3 regions of the Pseudomonas serbiensis genome follow, and region 3 is predicted to be linked to each of the others. Evidence: riboswitches for the same ligand, from Rfam matches in the RefSeq annotation. Region 3 holds a riboswitch; each other region holds the start of a gene.
What was found. Region 3 has a riboswitch for cobalamin ahead of Q6A51_RS14490 (TonB-dependent receptor). Riboswitches for the same ligand answer to the same signal wherever they lie in the genome.
Positions count from the first base shown of each region.

Region 1: another riboswitch for cobalamin. It lies ahead of cobW (cobalamin biosynthesis protein CobW); the one in region 3 lies ahead of Q6A51_RS14490 (TonB-dependent receptor).
Region 2: another riboswitch for cobalamin. It lies ahead of Q6A51_RS01265 (ABC transporter substrate-binding protein); the one in region 3 lies ahead of Q6A51_RS14490 (TonB-dependent receptor).

Region 1 covers NZ_JAUQOO010000001.1:518,264-525,122, reverse strand. The annotation lists gene cobN (cobaltochelatase subunit CobN) at 1-3,634, opposite strand, end outside; gene cobW (cobalamin biosynthesis protein CobW) at 3,657-4,751, opposite strand; cobalamin riboswitch at 4,860-5,071, opposite strand; cobalamin riboswitch at 5,130-5,345, shown strand; gene Q6A51_RS02285 (CbtB domain-containing protein) at 5,441-5,626, shown strand; gene Q6A51_RS02280 (CbtA family protein) at 5,638-6,342, shown strand; gene Q6A51_RS02275 (cobalamin biosynthesis protein) at 6,323-6,766, shown strand; gene cobM (precorrin-4 C(11)-methyltransferase) at 6,809-6,859, shown strand, end outside.
Region 2 covers NZ_JAUQOO010000001.1:277,996-284,854, reverse strand. The annotation lists gene Q6A51_RS01285 (ABC transporter ATP-binding protein) at 1-645, shown strand, start outside; gene Q6A51_RS01280 (oligogalacturonate-specific porin KdgM family protein) at 779-1,501, shown strand; gene Q6A51_RS01275 (FadR/GntR family transcriptional regulator) at 1,564-2,289, opposite strand; gene Q6A51_RS01270 (FadR/GntR family transcriptional regulator) at 2,400-3,116, shown strand; cobalamin riboswitch at 3,136-3,333, shown strand; gene Q6A51_RS01265 (ABC transporter substrate-binding protein) at 3,467-4,480, shown strand; gene Q6A51_RS01260 (FecCD family ABC transporter permease) at 4,477-5,499, shown strand; gene Q6A51_RS01255 (ABC transporter ATP-binding protein) at 5,496-6,287, shown strand; gene Q6A51_RS01250 (LysR family transcriptional regulator) at 6,352-6,859, opposite strand, start outside.
Region 3 covers NZ_JAUQOO010000010.1:55,720-62,578, reverse strand. The annotation lists gene Q6A51_RS14495 (ABC transporter ATP-binding protein) at 1-779, opposite strand, end outside; gene Q6A51_RS14500 (ABC transporter substrate-binding protein) at 1-3, opposite strand, end outside; gene Q6A51_RS14490 (TonB-dependent receptor) at 832-2,973, opposite strand; cobalamin riboswitch at 3,082-3,287, opposite strand; gene Q6A51_RS14485 (TonB-dependent siderophore receptor) at 3,400-5,805, opposite strand; gene Q6A51_RS14480 (FecR family protein) at 5,888-6,826, opposite strand; gene Q6A51_RS14475 (sigma-70 family RNA polymerase sigma factor) at 6,823-6,859, opposite strand, start outside.

The DNA of each region.
Region 1 (6,859 bases), on a different contig from region 3:
GGCGAATGAATTGGCGGGTCGATGGATCCAGCAGGTAGGCATCGGCCAGCAGTGCATATTGATGGTCGTCGATCAGCTCGGTAGTGGCATCGAACGCGAACAGGAAGTCCACGGTCGCAGCCATTTCGAACGCGCCTTTATAGCCATGCCGTTTGACGCCTTCGATCCACTTCGGGTTGGCCGCACGGCTGCGGATCACCCGGTTCAGCTCTTCCTTGAGGGTGCGAATTCTAGGCAAGTCCGGCTGGCTGTGATCGCCGTGGTAGCTGGCCGTTTTCTGGCCGCTCAGGCTTTCGGCGGCAGCCAGCATTCCGCCCTGGAACTGGTAGTAATCGTTGGAATCCAGCAGGTCATGCTCTCGGTTATCCTGATTCTGCAATACGGCCTGAACCTGTGTCAGTCGTTGTGCAAACTGCTGGCGAGCCGGCGTGCCCTCATCGGCTGCGCCGTAGGCATAGCCGCCCCAGTTCAGATAAACCTCGGCCAGATCGTCACGGCTCTGCCACAGACGCCCGTCGATAGCGCCCTGCACACCCGCGCCATACGCACCGGGCTTGGCACCGAAGATTCGCCAACCGGCCTGGCGCACGGCCTCGTCTTCGCTCAACCCGGTTTCCTGCAAGCTGCGGCGCTCTTCACGAACCCGGGCGGCCAGCGGGTTCTGATCGTCCGGCTCATCGAGAGCGGCCACGGCCTGTACGGCGGCATCGAACAGGCGGATAAGATTGGCAAAAGCATCACGGAAGAACCCGGACACTCGCAAGGTCACGTCCACACGAGGACGATCCAGCAAACTCAGCGGCAGAATCTCGAAATCATCGACCCGCTGACTGCCCGTCGCCCAGACGGGACGCACGCCCATCAGGGCCATGGCCTGAGCGATATCGTCACCACCGGTGCGCATGGTGGCCGTGCCCCAGACCGACAGGCCGAGCTGGCGCAAATGATCGCCATGATCCTGAAGATGGCGTTCCAGCAGCAGGTTTGCCGACTGGAAGCCGATCCGCCAGGCCGTAGTGGTTGGCAGATTGCGCACATCCACAGTAAAGAAGTTGCGACCGGTGGGCAGCACGTCAAGCCGACCTCGACTCGGCGCACCGCTCGGGCCAGCCGGCACGAAACGACCGCTCAGGGCATCGAGCAGGCCACGCATTTCTTCGGGGCCACAGGCATCGAGGCGCGGGGCTACGACATCGCGCAGGCTATCCAGAACCAGTGCCAGTTCCGGGTGCTCAGGAAGATCGTCGACTGCTTCATTCTTGACGATGCGCTCGATCAGGATGGCGGCATACAACTCCAGCCGCTCTCGCGTATCCCCCGTGGTACGCCATGGATCGTTGCTCACCGCCAACAAGGCTGACGGGCGCGGCCCGCTCCAGGGTTCAGCCAGATCACAATCCAGTGGATCGAAATCCAGCACCAGCGCCTTGGCCAGCACCCGCAACAGGCTCGACTGCGCGCCACGACCATCGCCACGGGGAATGCGCAGCAACGCCAGCAGCGTGTCGATGCGCAGGCGCCCCTCAGGGGATTGGCCGAAGACATGCAGGCCATCGCGGATCTGCGATTCCTTCAGGTCACACAGATAAGTGTCCAGACGCGGTAACCAGATCGCCGCATCGGCATCGCTGTCGATGGAGTCGTCCAGCGCCAGTTCGCGGTCGATACGGGTTTCGCGTACCAGCTTGAGGATGTCCCGCTGCAGCTCCAGCGCTCGACGCGGGTCAAGCAGTTGCGCTTCGTAATATTCGTCGGCCAGCAGTTCCAGATTGCGCAGCGGGCCGTAGGTTTCGGCACGGGTAAGCGGCGGCATCAGATGGTCGATGATGACCGCCTGGGTACGGCGCTTGGCCTGGGCGCCCTCGCCCGGATCGTTGACGATAAACGGGTAGATATTCGGCATCGCACCCAGCACTGCATCAGGCCAGCAATCCTGTGACAGGCCAACGCCCTTGCCCGGCAACCACTCCAGATTGCCATGCTTGCCCACATGCAGCACAGCATGCGCACCATAAGCCTTGCGCAACCAGAAGTAGAACGCGAGATAACCGTGGGGCGGTACCAGATCGGGGTCGTGATAGACCGCGCTGGGGTCCACTTGATAGCCACGGGCGGGCTGGATACCGACAAAGGTCAGACCAAAGCGGATACCGGCAATCATCATCCGCCCGCTACGGAACATCGGGTCATCCACGGGTGCGCCCCAACGGGCATTTACCGCATCGCGATTGGCCTGGGGCAAGGCATCGAAGGCTTGCAGGTATTCATCCAGCGCCATGCTTTGCTGGCAGGGACGCAGATCGATGCTGTCCAGATCGTTGGTGACGCCGCCGAGCAATTGCTGAATCAGTGCAGTACCGCTTTCAGGCAACTGCGCCAGCGGATAGCCCTCGCCCTGCATGGCACGCAGGATATTCAGCGCCGCCGCGGGCGTGTCGAGCCCGACTCCGTTGCCGATCCGGCCATCGCGGGTCGGGTAGTTGGCCAGGATCAACGCTACCCGCTTGCTGGCATTGGGCAAGCGCGCCAGTTCGATCCAGCGCCGCGCCAGTTGCGCAACGAAGCCCATACGCTCTGGATGGGCGCGATAGCACACCACATCCGACTGGCTGCGCTCGCTGCGCCAGGCCAGATCCTTGAAGCTGACGGGGCGGCTGATGATCCGCCCGTCCAGCTCCGGCAAGGCAATGTGCATCGCCAGATCCCGAGCGCCCAGCCCTTGCTCGCTGGCCTGCCAGGCGGGCTGGTTGTCCTGGGCGCAAATGGCCTGGATGACCGGCACATTGCGGCGAAACGGTCGCAGATGCGGCGCTTCCGGGCTGGACTGGGCAAAGCCTGTGGTGTTGAGGATCAGTTCGGCTTCGACTTCATCCAGCCAGTCCTCGACCATGGTCAGGCAACCCGGCTCCTTGAGACTGGCCAGCGCAACCGGCAAGGGGTTGAGCCCTTCGGCCTGCAAGCGCTCACAGAACACATCGATGAAACCGGTATTGGCGGCCTGCAAGTGGGAGCGGTAGAACAGCAGCGCAACCACCGGCTGCCCGGCAATCCAGTCAGCCTGCCAGTCAGTCAGCGCGGCACCGGGTTTATGTGGATGGTAGATCGCCGTACGCGGCAATGGCCGGGGCTCGCCCCATGGATAGTCGCGCTCAAGCCAGCTACTTGCCAGGCAGCGATAAAGATCCAGTGCGTTTTGCAGCCCGCCCTGACGCAAGAACTGCCAGAGCCGGTCCCGCGCTTCTGCGGGCACGGTGCTCAGGTCGCTCAATTCCGGATCGGGACGATCATCGCCCGGCACCAGAATCACTTGCACGCCACGGGCAGCAAGCTCCATCAAGCGCTCGACGCCATAACGCCAGTAGCCGATGCCGCCATGCAGGGAAATCAGAATGACCCTGGCGTGACGCAACACTTCATCGACGTACAAGTCCACCGAAGCGTGATTCTGCACCTGCATCGGGTTGGCCAGACGCAGGCTCGGGTAATCGTCGGGCAGTTGCTGCGCGGCTTCGGCCAGCAAGGCCAGGCTCGAATCGCCGCTACAGAGAATCACCAGCTCGGCCGGGGTCTGCCCCAGGTCGGCAATGCTGTCGTCGGGGACGAAACCGCCCGGCTGGGTTTTCAGTAAATGCATGGGTCAGGCAAGACTCGTAACGTTAAAGTTGGGCTCGCAGCGCTGTATGAACTTCAGACTCAAGCTCATCGTAGAGTTGCTTTTCCAGCGCGGCAGCATCGAGTTCCTGGCCAATCAATACCAGATGGGTGGCACGCTCTTCATCAGCCTTCCATGCACGGTCAAAGTGCTTGTCGAAACGAGTGCCCACACCCTGAATCAAGAGACGCATCGGCTTGCCGGGAATCGCGGCAAAACCTTTGACGCGCAGGATACCGTGCTGAACGACCATGCGGTTCAGCACGTTCAGCAGGAAGGCCTCTTCGGCTGGCGGCAGCTTGATGGAGATCGAATCGAATACATCGTGATCGTGGTCATCATGATCATCGTCGTCATGATGGTCATGGTGAGTCTTGCGGCTGTCGATATGCAGTTCCGACTCCGCGCCAATGCCCAGCAGTACATTGATTGGCAGACGGCCATTGCTGGCCTCGATGACCTTGACCGCTGGCGGCAGTTCTTCGGCAACTTCGGCACGTACCGCCGCCAGACCTTCGGGATCGATCATGTCGGCCTTGTTGAGGATCACCAGGTCGGCACTGGCCAACTGATCAGCAAACAGTTCATGCAGCGGGGACTCATGATCCAGATTCGGGTCGAGCTTGCGCTGGGCGTCCACTTGATCCGGGAAAGCCGCGAAAGTGCCTGCGGCAACGGCCGGGCTGTCGACCACGGTTATGACCGCATCGACGGTGCAGGCATTGCGGATTTCCGGCCACTGGAAAGCCTGGACCAGCGGTTTTGGCAACGCCAGACCCGAGGTTTCGATAAGGATGTGGTCCAGGTCGGCGCGACGCGACACCAATTCGCGCATCACCGGGAAGAACTCTTCCTGCACCGTGCAGCACAGGCAGCCATTGGCCAGTTCGTAGACACGACCAGTGGCTTCTTCTTCGGTGCAACCGATGGTGCATTGCTTGAGGATTTCGCCGTCGATGCCCAGCTCGCCGAACTCGTTGACGATCACCGCGATACGACGCCCTTCGGCGTTATCGAGCATATGCCGCAACAAGGTGGTTTTACCCGACCCCAGGAAACCGGTAACGATGGTGACGGGAAGTTTGGCCAGTGTTTTCATCGGATGCCCTTTGGCAATACGGCGGGCAAGCAGGACGAGAACCGTGCGCTGCGCACGGATCGATTCGCCACCGGATCACCCCGCCCGGTTGTAGTGAGAATTCGTGGGCCTGTGGCCCGGTTCGAGGCAGGTCTCCTGGCTGACGGCGGCGTATCGGCGGTGCTGGCCGACAGGCATTCATCGCGCCTTCCCGCTTGCGCAGTGGCCATGCAATGAACATCACCGTTTACAGTTGCGGGGGCAGCTGCGGCTTGGACCGCATTCCCGTCTTAGCTCTACCCTCCTGCAGAAGGCAGAGAACCTCAAGTGCGCAAGGCTACGCAGTGGTCGAGGGCAGGTCAATCGTTCAGATTGACGTTCAGTGGCTGCCATGCTCTCCTATTACAACTTGTTACGGGTGCCCTTCACGGGGTGAAACGGGAAACCGGTGCGCTCATTCACGCATGAGCAAGTCCGGCGCTGCCCCCGCAACGGTAAGCGAGAGAGGGTCAGAACCACTGTGCCACGGCATGGGAAGGTGATCCTGAAGGTGTTGAACGCTGCACATCAACGCCCCTCGCGAGCCCGGAGACCGGCCCGATACTGACTCAATGACACACCCGCGGTGGGCGGGCGCAGTTGAAACCTCCTGGCGCCCGTCAGAAGGTTCCTGTGCGCATGCCCGCCTGTCGAAACCAGAGGGAAGCGCCATGTCCACCATCAGCAGCAGCCAGTCGAGCACAGCCACATCCACCCAGACCCAACGCCTGACCGCCGCCATCAGCGCTGCGATTCTTGGTGCGTGCCTGGTGTATTTCGCCGGTTTCTCGCACATCGCCGCCGTTCACAACGCCGCGCACGACACCCGCCACAGCGCCGCCTTCCCTTGCCATTGAGACCTGACGCCATGTTCAAGCGAATCATCCAGACCGCAGGCTTCAGCGGTCTGCTGGCGGCACTGCTGCTGACCTTGCTGCAAAGCTTCTGGGTCGCGCCGCTGATTCTTCAGGCCGAAACCTACGAAAAAGCACCTGCCGAGCACGTGCATGAACATGATCATGCCGAAGGCGCAGCCGCCGGACACAGTCACGACGAAGAGGCCTGGGAACCGGAAGACGGCTGGCAGCGCATCCTCTCCACAACCGGTGGCAATCTGGTGGTCGCAGTCGGTTTTGCCTTGATGCTGGTCGCGCTCTACACCCTGCGCGCACCGGGCCGCACCTCCCAGGGCGCGCTATGGGGGCTGGCCGGTTTTGCGGTTTTCGTTCTGGCACCAACGCTGGGGCTGCCGCCCGAACTGCCGGGCACTGCGGCCGCCGACCTGAACCTGCGCCAATACTGGTGGATCGGGACTGCGGCTTCCACGGCTGCCGGGCTGGCCCTGATCGCCTTCGGCCAGAACTGGCTGTTCAAAGTGCTGGGCGCGGCCATTCTGGTAGTGCCGCACCTGATTGGCGCACCACAGCCGCTGACCCACGAGAGTCTGGCTCCTGAAGCACTGGAATCACAGTTCATCATGGCTTCGCTGCTGACCAACGCACTGTTCTGGATTGCTCTGGGCCTGATCAGCGCCTGGCTGTTCCGTCGCAACAATGCCGACCTGCACGCCTGATCACACCCCCGCACAGCCCCGTCCTGTCCTTGTGGCAGGCCTGGGCTGCCAGCGTGGCTGCCCATCCACGCACCTGCTGGAGCTGATCGAAAGCAGCCTGAAAGCCCACGCTCTGGAGATCGGAGCCATTACCGCCCTCGCCTCCATCGACCTCAAGCAGGACGAGCCGGGCTTGCTGGAGCTGGCTGAATACCTGTCAGTACCGCTGATTTTCTTCGATGCCTCTCAACTGGCACGATACGAACCGCAACTGACCCATCGCTCGCCAACGACGTTCCAGCACACCGGCTGCCACGGCGTTGCCGAAAGTGCAGCGCTGGCACTGGCCAGCCAGTTGGGCAACAGCCCTGCAACACTGGTGATCGAACGCCAGAAAAACATCAGGGCAACATTTGCCTTGGCACGCGCCCCTGGGCAGGGTTGATAATCCGCTGCTCATTTATCCCGCTCGATTCAGGAGAATCCATTGACCGTCTTTTTCATCGGTGCAGGCCCAGGCGACCCGGACCTCATCACC
Region 2 (6,859 bases), on a different contig from region 3:
GAGTCGGGTTCGGGCAAGACTACGGTCCTGCGCTGCCTGGCCGGGCAATACCAGCACTGGACCGGCAGCCTGAGCGTGGCCGGCCGGGCGGTAAGCCGTCATCTGGACGCCAGTCATTACCGGACCGTGCAGATGGTCTTTCAGGACCCCTATGCTTCGCTGCACCCGCGCCACACCATCGATGCAGCGCTCAAGGAGCCCCTGAGCATCCATCGCATCGGCGAGCGCGACAGAAGAGTCTGCGAAGTGCTGTCACGGGTTGGTCTCAATGAAAGCTTCCGCTTTCGCTATCCGCATCAACTGTCCGGTGGTCAGCGCCAGCGTGTCGCCATCGCCCGGGCATTGATCCTGGAACCCCGCGTCCTGCTGCTGGATGAACCCACCTCGGCGCTGGACGTTTCCGTTCAGGCCGAAATCCTCAATCTGCTGGCCGACCTGCGACAGCAACAAGGCCTCACCTACCTGATGGTGACGCACGACCTGGGCGTCGTGGCGCACCTGTGCGACCGGGTTGCCGTGATGCAGCAAGGCCAGGTGCTGGAAACCCTCGACAGCAGCCAGTTGGTCAACAATCAGGCGCAGCACGAGTACTCCCGATTATTGATCCAGGCCAGCCGCGACATGGACGTGCGCCTCACCGGCTGAGCGGTCGTCGCCTGACGGCCTGAAAAACCGAACCCCGCTGACAGCGTGACCCCAGGCCATGACGGCTACGGGATTCGGCTGCCTGCGATTTGCTCCAACACACCCAGAACTTCAATCAAACAAGAATAAAAAAATGAAAAAATCAATCGCTCTGCTCTCCCTGTCCGCCCTGTTGCCATCTGCCTGGAGCTATGCCGACAGCGGCTATATCAACTATCGACATCAATACGCGGAAAGCACCCGCATGCACTCCGACCGGGTCAAGTTCGGCACACGCCTGGACAGTGGCTGGGGGTTTGAAGGTGAGCTGAAGTACAAGACCGCGGGTGACCGTCAGGATGTGGCCTTCGACAATACCGTCGGCAACGGCCATGAACTGACGATCAGCTATCAGCACAAACTCAACGACAGATGGACCGTGACGCCTTCCCTGGCACTGGAAAGCATCGAGAAGTCCACGTCTTACAAGACGGGCATCAAGGTCGGTTACAAGGTGAACGATGCGCTGAGCATTTCAGGCCGTTACCGCTATGACTCGATCAAGCTGGACCGGGACAGGATCAACGAATCCATGCCCGACAACTCGATGGACAACCAGTCGATCAACCGCTATGACATCTGGATCAACTACTCGACCAAGGGACCATGGACTTACGAGTACCAGCTCACCTATTTCGATGCCGACTATATCCGTTACGACAACGGCACCAGCGATTACGAACAGAATGCGGCGTTCAAGTATCGCTGGAGCAAACAATGGGTGCCGTTCTTCGAGATCGGCGATATCAAGGTCGATTCCGAGGATGACAAACGCCAGCTGAGGTTGCGAGTGGGGATTCAGTACAACTTTATGTGATCCTTTCGCGAATAAATTCGCTCCTACCGCGGTGTAGGAGCGAATTCATTCGCGAACAAACCCTACTCGCTATGAGTACGCCGCAACCTGATGCGGCTGCCGTTGAGGTGCAGGTACATGGCTGAACGGGCCGCATCCACATTGCCTTCGGCAATCGCGTTGTAGATCTGTCGATGCTCGGCGTTGATCCCGGCCAGGTAGGCACTGCGATCACTTTGCCCGGTGTAGGCGGAATTCATGCGGGTACGCGGGATCAGTTTGGTGCCCAGGTGTTTCATGATGTCGATCAGGTAGGCATTACCCGAAGCCTTGGCGATCTTGAGGTGAAACTGGAAGTCGGCATTGATCGTGGTCCCGGACTTTTCAGGGCCTTCAAGCAACGCATCGAAGGCACGCTTGAGCTCCAGCAAGGCTTCAGGACTGCGACGTTGCGCCGCCAGCCCGGCCGCTTCGACTTCAAGGCTGATACGAAACTCCAGCAGATTAAGCACATCGGACACAGTCGCAATGGTCGCCGGCCCGACCGAAAAACCTTCAGGTGGCGGCATGTCCAGCACAAAGGTGCCGACCCCGTGGCGCGTCTCGACAAGCCCTGCCGCCTGCATCCGCGACAACGCATCGCGCACCACCGTGCGGCTGACCCCTTCGGCCTCCATGATATTGATCTCGGAAGGCAGCTTCTCGCCACGCTGCAGCACGCCATCGCGCATGCGCTGGGCAAAGCGGTCGACCAGTGTTTCAGCCAGACGGCGATGGTTTTTCTGCGAGGAAACGACGTTGTCCGACATTGCAGCCTCAATTCGATCGAATGCCGCAGTATAGGCTGCGATACCGACACAAAACACACCATTACTGCGGTTATACTCAGCAACCCGACCCGGACCCGATCAGCCCGCCCATGGAACACCCGTCATCCCCTACAGGACGCCGCTCCAGCCTGACCCAGCAACTGGTCGCCGAGTTCTCGCGCAAGATCCGCGAAGGCGAGATCAAGAGCGGTGAAAAGCTGCCGACCGAGCAGGTCATCATCCGGGAAACCGGTGTCAGCCGCACAGTGGTTCGCGAGGCGATGTCGCGCTTGCAGGCCGAAGGGCTGGTGGAAACCCGCCATGGCATCGGAACCTTCGTGGTCGATGCTTCGCGCCCCCGGGACTTCCAGATTCCGGAAGCCATCTCCGGCAGCCCTCCCGATGCAGCAGCCATCATAGAGCTGCGCCTGAGCCTTGAGCCCGAGTCCGCCGCCCTCGCCGCCCAACGGCGTACACCGGAGCAGCTTGAAGCCATACGCAAGGCGCTGGACGAGCTGCATCGCTGCGACCAGAACGAAACCGATACGACCCAGGCCGATTTCGAGTTTCATCGCAGTATCGTGCAATGTACTGCCAACAGCTTCTTTACCGATGTCATGACCCAACTGGGCAACAGCATCCTGCCTCGCGCACGGGTCGGTTTCGGCAATGTGCCGTCATTTCAACTCATGGATGACCCGGATATCCAGCAGCGCGAACAGGAGCAGATCTACTCGGCCATCGCCCATCAGGATCGCGATGCGGCCAGGGCGGCGATGCGCCTGCACCTGATCAACTGCCTCCAGCGCTTTCGCGCAAAGGATTAGCCACTAAAAGGCTTATCGTTTACCATCGCGCCCCGTCGGTTTCCGAGAGGAACTAACAGGGAATTCGAGAGCCTCGCACCTGCGCGGCTCAAACGAAACTGCCCCCGCAACTGTAGGCATCGAGCCAACTCCATGACAGCCACTGGTGATTTCCGGGAAGGCTGGAGCAAAGCAATGACGTGCCAGTCAGGAGACCTACCGACCTGCAACTTTACTGACCGGCGGGGTGTCCGGGAAGGACATCCGCGCGCCGGTTCATGGCTGCCTTGCCCTGCCTTCCGTGCAGTGCCGGGGATGTGTTTCCTGTCTGTACATTGCGCCCTGCACGTACGAAACGGAGATCGCATTACATGTCACTGCCTCGCCTTGCCACACTCATCGCCGGTCTGAGCCTGTCCACCCTGAGCCTTGCCGCTCCCACTCAATACCCGCTCACTGTCGAAAACTGTGGCATGAAGCTGACGTTCGAGCATGCGCCGCGCAAGGCAGTGACCATCGGCCAGTCCGGGACCGAAATGCTCTACGAACTGGGGCTGGGCGACAAGCTGGTGGGTACTTCGCTGTGGTTCAACGATGTGCTGCCGCGCTTCAAGGCGCAGAACGACAAGGTCGAGCGCCTGGCGGACAACGACCCGAGTTTCGAGGCCGTCATCGGCAAGCGCCCGGAGCTGGTGGCCGTCCAGCTTGAATGGATGGTGGGCGCTCAGGGCGTGGTCGGCACCCGCCAGCAGTTTCATGACTTGAAGATCCCGACCTACATCATGCCGTCCGACTGCGAAGGCAAGGACAATCTGGTAGGTGCCGACGGCACGCGCCTGGAGCCCTTCCGCATCGACACCATCTACAAGAGCATCGAACAACTGGCCCGGATATTCGACGTACAGGATCGCGGTCAGCAACTGGTTGCAGAACTGCGCAGTCGTCTGGCCCATGCGGTCGCCAACGTCAAACAGAACAAGGAGCGGGATGTGTCCGCAGTGTTCTGGTTCTCCAGCGCAGATATCAACATCGACCCTTATGTGGCAGGCCGCAAAGGCATTCCGGACTTCATGCTCAATAACCTGGGCATGCGCAATATCGTCGAATCCGACGAAGAATGGCCGACCGTGGGCTGGGAAACCATCGCCAAGGCCAACCCGGACATTCTGGTGATCGCGCGCATGGATCGCCGTCGCTTTCCGGCCGACGATTACCGCAAGAAACTCGAATTCCTTAAATCCGACCCGGTGACCCGCAACATGGAGGCGGTCAAGCATGACCGTATCGTGATCATCGATGCCGATGCCATGCAGGCCAGCATCCGGCTGTTCACTGGCATAGAAGAACTGGCCGAAGCCGCCAATCGCTACAACGCCGGCCAATGAAACTGGTCACCGCGCTCGGCCACACGCTCTGGGTTACAGCGGTTCTACTGCTGGCCATTGTTGCGGGCGCTGCCATCGGTGAAACCAGCATCAGCCTGCCTGTGGTCTTCCAGGTGCTGGCGAACAAACTGTGGGCTGCCGGCTATGTGCTCGACCCCATCGATGAAGGGATTGTCTGGAACTACCGGCTGACCCGCTCCATCGTGGCGGCGGCCTGTGGCGCGGGGCTGGCGATTTCCGGTGTGGTGCTGCAATCGTTGCTGCGTAATCCGCTGGCCGATCCCTATCTGCTGGGCATCTCCGCCGGCGCCTCGACGGGCGCTGTGCTGGTGGCGATTCTGGGCCTGGGCGCCGGAGCCATTTCCATGTCGGCGGGAGCCTTCGCCGGAGCGGTGGCGGCCTTCTCGCTGGTCGCCCTGCTCGCCCGTTCTTCCCATGGCCCGACCGCAGCCGGGCATATCATTCTGGCCGGGATCGCCGGGTCGCAGCTTTTCAATGCCCTGACCTCGTTTCTCATCACCAAATCCGCCAGCGCCGAGCAGGCACGAGGCATCATGTTCTGGCTGTTGGGTAACCTCAGTGGCGTGCGCTGGCATTCGGTATGGCTGGCGGTGCCGGTGGTGCTGATCGGCTTGCTGGTCTGCCTTTGGCATCGGCGCGCACTGGATGCATTCACCTTCGGCAGCGATTCGGCAGCGTCCCTCGGCATCCCGGTACGGCGCGTGCAAATCGTGCTGATCGCTTCGGCAGCGCTGGTTACGGCCGTGATGGTATCCATTGTCGGCTCCATCGGTTTTGTCGGGCTGGTGATTCCCCATGCCGTGCGCATGGTCGCCGGCGTCCGCCATGCCCGGCTGGTGCCGCTCAGCGCCTTGTGCGGCGCACTGTTTCTGATTGCCGCCGACATCCTGTCCCGCACCCTGATCAAGGGCCAGGTCTTGCCGATTGGTGTCATCACCGCACTGATCGGCGCACCCGTTTTCGCGATGATTCTTATCCGGGGGAAAACCACACGATGAATGCCTTTTCGCCCATCCTCGGCACGCCGGTACTGCATTGCTCAGGGCTTGGCTACTCGCTCAAGGACAAGGCCTTGCTCAAGGACGTGAATCTGAGCATTGCGCCGGGTGAAACCCTTGGCATTGTCGGTCCCAACGGTTCGGGGAAGTCGACACTGCTCAAGCTGCTGTCAGGCCTTCAATCGCCGTCCAGCGGTCAGGTGCAGCTCAATGGGCAGGCACTGGCCAGTATGAAGCGCCGCGATATCGCCCAACTGTTGGCGGTAGTCGAACAACAGGCCGAAACCAGCGACGCAATCACCGTACTGGACGCCGTCGAACTGGGCCGCACGCCCTGGCTGTCGGCGCTGGAACCCTGGAGCGACAGCGACGACGCCATCGTCCGTCAGGCCTTGCAGGATGTCGGGATGCTGCACCTGATCAAGCGCGCCTGGCATACCCTGTCCGGCGGCGAACGCCAGCGCACCCATATCGCCCGGGCACTGGCGCAACGGCCGCAGATCCTGTTACTGGACGAGCCGACCAACCATCTGGATATCCAGCATCAACTGTCGATTCTGGGGCTGATCAGGTCTTTGCCTGTCACCACCGTCATTGCCTTGCACGACCTCAATCAGGCGCTGGATTGCGACCGTGTGGCAGTGATGGAAAACGGTCAGATGGTTGCACTGGGCAAGCCTGTGGATGTGCTGACACCCGAGCGTTTGCATAGCACTTTCGGCGTCAGGGCCCACTGGCTGACCGATCCTTTCGATGGTGCACGGATACTGCGTCTGCGGCCTTGCTGACCACGAACACCGCTTCGCGAATGAATTCGCTCCTACGCGGGTAAACCGCGCCTTGGCTGAATCCTTACTGAGGCCATTGCTCCAGCAGCATCGCCACGAACTTTTCGGCAGCAGGTGACAGTGACGCGCCACGCCGGGAAACCAGGCCCAGAGTCCGGTCAACCACCGGATCTACCAGCGGAACGCTGACCAGGGTCGGATGCCCTTCAGCCGGCATCGCCAGGCTGGGCATGGCGGATATTCCAAGCCCCGCTTCGACCATGCCCAGCGATGTCGACAGGTGCTGCACTTCATAGAACCACTTTGGCCGCCAGCTCAACCCGGCCAGCGCATGGTCGAGAATCATCCGGTTGCCGCTCAGGCGGCCAACACCGATCAGGCGATATTCACTGAGTTCGATCCAGGCAACCGACTCCCGCTTTGCCAGTTCATGATCGCGCCGACAGGCGAGCACGAAAGGCTCTTTGACCAGCGGCACGAACTCGATATCCGGGTGTTGCCCGCTCATCATGTTGATGCCGAAATCAGCCTCCCCTCGCAACACGGCTTCCAGACCTTCATTGGCACTGAGG
Region 3 (6,859 bases):
GATGGGCTGATCCAGGTAATGCGTGGATGAGGTGCCAGTGGATGGGTATCCACCAGCGCGTGGACACCAAATATGTGCAGCAGCCGTTGCTCGGTCAGGACCTCGGTCGGCGTGCCACTGGCAACGATCCGGCCCTGGTCGATGACATACAACCGGTCACAGAAAGCCGCAGCCAGATTCAGGTCATGAAAGCTGGCCAGTGTGCTGAGTTTCAGTTGCCGCAAATAGTGCAGCAGTTCCAGTTGGTAACGGGGATCGAGATGGTTGGTGGGCTCGTCGAGGATCAGCAGGCCAGGTTGTTGCACCAGTGCGCGGGCCAGCAATACGCGCTGTTTCTCGCCGCCCGACAGGGATGCGAACAAATGCCCGCTGAGCCCATGCAGGCCCACCTGGTTCAAGGTCTTGTCGATCAGGGCAAGGTCTTCGGCGCTTTCGCCGTCGAACCAGCCCTGATGAGGTGTACGCCCCATGGCCACGACATCCTGTACGGTCAGGCCGAACTCCTGCGGGAACTCTTGCATCATCACGGCCATGCGCTGAGCGCTCCAGCGGGGCTTCTGTTGCCAGATATCCTGCCCGTCGAGGTGCAGCGAGCCGCTGTCCGGTTCGTTGAAACGGTAGGCGCAACGCAACAGGCTGGTCTTGCCGCTGCCATTGGGGCCGATCAGCCCGACGAACTCGCCTTGTGCGATGTGCAGGTCGATGCCTTCAAGTTGCCAGGGTTTGCCCTGACTATGTGGCGGTGCCCAGTTCAGGCGATGGATATTCAGGGTGGACATGCTCGATTTCCAGGCATGCTGGCGACAGGTTGCAAGCCTGCCGCCAACTGGATCAGAAGCTGTAATCAGCCGTGACGAAGAAGGAGCGAGGTTCGCCCATCAGCCATTGTTGCCCATTGTTGTCCTGCGCCGCGGCGTAGCGTCGGTCGAGCAGGTTGTTCAGTTGCAAGCCAAGGCGCACATCGCGCTGCACCTTCCAGCCCAGGTTGGCATCCAGCACCGTGTAGCCCGGTATCGAGGTGGTATTGGCGGTGTCGGCATAGCGTTTATCCACATAGCGCAGGCCCATGCCGGCATCCAGGTCTTCGTTCAGTGCCTTGCTCACCCACAGATTGGCGGTTCGGCGCGGGACGTCGGTCGGGCGATTCCCGGCGCGGGACACGACCTGCCCGGAAACGTTTTCGTCGAAATCGTCGTACTCGGCACGTACCAGCGCAGCGTTGGCCGATACGTGCCAGTTATTGGCAAGTGCCAGTTCCAGAGAAGCTTCCAGGCCGTCGGACGACTGCTGGCCGACCTGTTGTGTCAGGCGGGTCACCGGGTCGATGGCCAGGAGCTTTTTCTTGACGATGTGATAGGCCGCCAGGGTCCATTCGCCACTGCCATCCCAGAACTGTTGCTTGAGGCCGAACTCGGTCTGTTTCGCTTCGGTCAGGTCCATCTGCTGCTGGGTCGGGTTCATGCTGATGAGGTTGCTGACGCCGTCTTCACTGGTGGAGTACTGGCCATACAGGGACAGTTGATCGGTCACGGCAAACACCAGGCCTGCGCGCCAGTTACCGCCGGTGAGGCTTCGGTCGCTACGGGTATCGGTACGCAGGGCGTTGCGGTCCAGGTGGTTCTGGTCGCGGCGGATGCCAGTCACCAAGGACCAGCGGTCTGACAGTTGCAGGCGGTTTTCGGCAAACAGGGCAAAGGTGCGCGTGGTGCTTTCGGTCAGCGGCAGGAAGGGTGACTGGCTCTGGAAATCACCGGATGCCGGATTCCATGGGTCTATGAAGTCACCACCGATATCGGTGTAAGGCGAATTGTTGGCGACGTCGAAACGAATCCTGTTGTATTCGGCTCCGACCACCGTGCGGCTGTCCAGGCCGAACAGCGAATGGTTGAATGTGAAACTCTGGCGGTCGCCGATCTGCTCCTGGTCGTGCTTGATCTCCAGGTAGTCGCCACGCAACAACTGACCCTGAGCGCTGCTCCAGCTATAGACTTCGGCGTTGCGCCAGTGGCGGCGGCTCTTGATGTAGTAGAGCTGGTTGCTGGCGCTGACGTTATCGTTGATGGTCCAGTCGGTGTTCAGGCGGGTCCATTCATCGTTGTAGCGTTGCACGGCATTGCGCAGGTTGTAGTTCTTGTCGCGCAGGCTGTCGCGGTAGTGGCCATCGATCAGCGGTGTGCCGAAGTAGTTCATCGGCTCGCTGTCGCCACGTTCATGGGCGAGGGTAAAGCTCAGGTCATCGGTGGCTTGCCAGCGCAGGGCTGCGCTCATGGCCAGGCTGCGGGAATTGCCGTTATCGACCCAGCCATTGCTTTCCTGCTGATTCAGCGTAAGGCGATAGCTCAGGGTGTCGCTCAGCGAACCGCCGCTGTCGAGGCCCAGTTGCTGACGGTCATTGGAACCGTAACCCAGGCGCAGGCGATTGCGGATCTCGCCCTCGAAAGGTTTTTTGGGCACCACGTTGATCACGGCGCCGGTAGCGCCTTCGCCATAAAGTACTGAAGCCGGGCCACGGATCACGTCGATACGCTCGACCATGAACGGGTCAACCGGGAAGGTCTGAGTACCTGCGCCGGTATACAGGCGCGAGCCGTCGAACAGGGTCATGACCGAGGAATGCCCCGTAAAACCACGTGCGGACAACGCGGTATTGCCATCGCCAGGCGTTGCGATGCTGGTGATGCCTGGCGAACGGGTGACCGCATCCTGAACGGTGAGGTTATTGCGGCTTTCGATGATCTGGCTGTCGAGGCTGCTGGTACTGGCCGGGGTTTCCAGTGCCGTGAGGTTCAGGCGCGAACCGGTGGGCGTCGGGGTTGCCAGATCGGTTACTGGCGTATCGGCGCTGCCAGTGATTGCGACCGAGGGCAGTGCCAGGGTTTGCTCGTCAGCAGCCCACGCATGGGACGGGAGCGCGAGAAGGCTGATCTGTAGCGAACGATTCGCCAGGGATTGAAGCAGGGAAGAACGGGACATGCGATTCCAGCCAATCAGGAATGAATGAATCCCGGAGGGAACAACGCATAGGGAATCGCGGGCGCAAAAAGCCCGCGAAGACCGGCCTGCGCCCGCCCACCGCGGGTTTGCCAAACAAGGTTGCAGGCCGGTCTCCGGGCTTGCGAGGGTCATGAAGCATTCACCTTCCCATGCCTTGGCACAGTGGTCTGTCGAATGCTTCGCTCGCTTACCGTTGCGGGGGCAGCGCCGGACTGATCACTGGGAGTGACGCACCGGCTTCCCGTTTAATCCCATGCACGGCGGCATGGGACACCTGAAACTGGCGCGCATCAGATCATTGAATCTGGAGGTCGTCAATGACTGATGTTTGTTGGCGGTGAGGGGGTTCGCGAATAAATTCGCTCCTACGCAGCCCGTGTAGGAGCGAATTCATTCGCGAAGAGATCACCACCGATAACTGACAGCCCCCACCAGACTACGGGTATCGCCATAGCGGCATGAGTTGGCGCAGTACAGGTATTTCTCGTTGGTGAGGTTCTGTGCCTTGGCGCTGACTTGCCAGTTGTCGTCCAGGTCATAGCTGATTCGGGCATCGAACAGCGTATAGGCCGGGATCTTGCGGTCAGTGACGCTGGGCGAGGTGTGGGTGGTGCCGACATAACGCACGCCGCTGCCAATCGACAGGCCATTGAGGCCCATCGAGTCGAAACGATAATCCAGCCACAACGAAGCGTTATGGTAAGGCGTACCTTCGATACGTGAGCCTTCGAGCACCTCATCGTTATCCTTGATGATATGGGCATCGGTGTAGGCATAGGCGGCGTTCATGGCCAGTTGCGGGGTCAACTGGGCCTTGGCTTCCACTTCAAAACCGGTGCTGCGCTCCTTGCCGGTCTGCTCGTCGAAGTCCGAGCCGGCAATCGAGGTGATGACGTTGCTCTGGGTCAACTGGTAGACCGCAGCACTGATCATCATTTCCCGGCCAGGAGGCTGGTAGCGGATACCGATTTCATACTGCTCGCCCTCGGTCGGCAGGAAGGCATCGCCATTGGCGTCGGTACCGGACGAAGGCAGGAAGGACTGGCTATAGCTGATATAGGGCGCCAGACCGTTTTCGGCCAGATAGACCAGCCCGATGCGTCCAGTAGTCTTGCTGTCGTCAGTGGTGCTGCGCGAATTGTCACGGTAGTTGCGGGTGCTGTTGTCGGCCCAGTCCTGTCGCATGCCGATCATCAGCAGCCAGCGATCATCGAGTTTCAGTTGTTCCTGCAAATAAATGCCGAGCTGATGGCTGTGCAGGTCCGAGCCGCTGTCGATGTTGCGGTTCACGTTTGGCAGGTTGCCGTATACCGGGTTGGCAAGGTCCAGCGCCGGTGCGCTGCCGCTGAAACGGTGGCTGTCGTAGGTCTTGCGGTAGTAGTCCAGGCCGCCCAGCAGGGTATGTTTCCAGCGCCCGCTTTCCAGATCCAGTTGCAGGCTGCTGTCACTGGTCCAGCCGGTGGCAATGTCTTCGCGTGAGTTGTAAGTACGCGACAGGCTCGACAGATTGGCACCGCTGATCCGGCTGTTGTTCAGGGTGATGTAGTCATAGTCGGTGCGTGACTCGAAGTAGCGTGCCGCGTGACGCAGTTGCAGGTTGTCATTCAGGCGTTGCTCGAACAGATAGCCGAAGGTCTGCAAGGTGCCATCGTAGTCGTCGAAATCCGGCTCGCCCGCAAACAGGTCATAAGGCACTTTGTAACCTGGGGTCGAGCTGAAAGTGGTTATGTCATAGCGCATGGGCGGCGTCAGGCTGGTCCGGGTACGCTGATGGCTGGCGAGCAGTGTCAGGCGGCTGTCGTCGTTGATCTGCCAGGTCAGTGCCGGGGCTATGTAGTGCTTGTCATCGTCGATGGCGTCGTACTGGGTGCCGCTGTCGCGCACCAGGGCTGTGAGTCGATAGCTGAAACGGCCTTCTTCATCGAGGCGTCCGCCGTGATCGGTGGAGAGTTGCTGCCGGTCATGGTTGCCATATTCCAGATTGATTTCATGCAGCGGGTCGAGCGTGGGTCGCTTGCTGATGGCGTTGATCAGCCCGCCGGGTGCCAGTTGCCCGTACAGCACCGAAGACGCGCCCTTGAGTACTTCCACACGCTCAAGGCCATAAGGCTCCTGGCCTCCTTCAAACTGGGTGCTTTGCATTTTCATGCCATCGCGCATCACACCGCCCGTGCGCGGGCCGATATCGAAACCACGCATGCGGTAGTCGTCGGCCACGCGGCTGTAGCCGTTCGGCTGGCTGATCACGCTGGTGTTGTAGTTGAGTGCGTCGGCGAGGCTGTCGTGCTTGCGCGCTTGCATTTCTTCACGGGTGATCACCGAAACCGACTGGGGAATCTCCATCAGGGAAGTGTCGGTCTTGCTCACGGTCGCGCTGCGTTGCGCGACCCAGCTGTGAGCCGGCCCCCAGGCGTCCTGCTCATGGCTGGCAGCGCTTACATTGATGTCCGAAAGCTCCATGGCTGAAGTCTCGGGGCGTGGCTCGATGCTCAAGGTGCCGCTGGGCGTGATGCTCAATTGCAGGGGCAAACCGCGCAGAACCTCGCTCACGGCCTGTTCGACACTGTAGTGACCGCGTAATGGCGCGGCTGTCAGGCCGCGAGTCAGCGTTGCGTTAAACGCAATGTTGCGCCCGCTCTGGCGAGCGATACTGGTCAGGGTTGCATCCAGAGGGCCGGCGGGCAGGTCCAGTTCCATGAGTTGCTGGCGGGCGGTCGAGGGCTGGGCCGAGCCATCGGCCGCGCTGTCCAGGGTGGTGAACGCCAGGGCAAATGCCAGCGGTGTCAGAGTCAAGCGCAGTGGTCGGTGCATGGCAGCATTTCCCGTTTGGGTAGTCGATGCCAGCTATGTGACGCGAGCGGCTCTGAAATTAAGGGGGGGTGGAAAATATTTTTCAGCGCAGGCTGATTTGCGTCCACCAGCCGAAGTGTTTCTCGACTTTTACCGGCAGCACTTCCTGCAACGAGCGCAAGGTCTGGCCACTGTCGTCCAGAGTGAAGACGCCTGTGACCCGCAGCGCTGCGGCATCCGGCTCGATGCGCAGCAGGCCGGGGTGATAGTCTCGCAAGGCTTCGATGACATCGGCCAGTGACTGGTCATGAACTTCCAGCAAGCCATCTCTCCAGGCGTTTTCGCTTGCCAGGCCAGGGTCCAGAATGTGAATGCGTCCGCCATGCAGCCGCGCGCCCTGGCCCGCTCCCAGCACGTGAGTCGCGCCGCCCGGTGCCGTGAGTTGCACGCGGGACTCCTGCACCCAGACATGCGTCCCGTGCTCATGCAGGCTGACCGTGAAGCGTGTGCCCAATGCTCTGGCTTCGCCAAAGGCGGTGCGAATGGCCAAGGGACGTTGCGGGTCTGAGGCAACCTGAATGCTGAGTGCGCCTTCATGCAGAGTGAGGGTGCGCTGCCTGTCATCGAAGGCCATGTCGACCCGACTTCGGGCATTGAGCAGCACCTGACTGCCATCGTCCAGAGAGAAAGGACGACGCTCTGCCAGCCCGGTGTAGAGATCCCCTCGACTCCATGGCAGCAGCCCGTTGCGTTGCAGCCACCAGCCGCCGATGCCCAAACCGGTCAGCCCCAATGCGCCGCGCAGCCATTGACGACGGGTTTGCCCGGACTGGTTCAAGACCTGGCGCGACAATGGTGGAAGCCCGGAGAATGCTTGTCCGACACGCTGCTCAAGCTGAGCCCAGGCATCGCGGTTTTCCTGGCTGCTCTGTAGCCATTGCTGAAAGCGCTGACGTTGGGTGTTGCTGATGCTGCCGGAGCGTTGCAGGGCCAGCCACTCGATGGCTTCGGCGACAGAAGGCGACAGTCGCTGGCTGTTCATCGTTGCTCCAGCGCCAGGTAGCAAAGCCCCAAT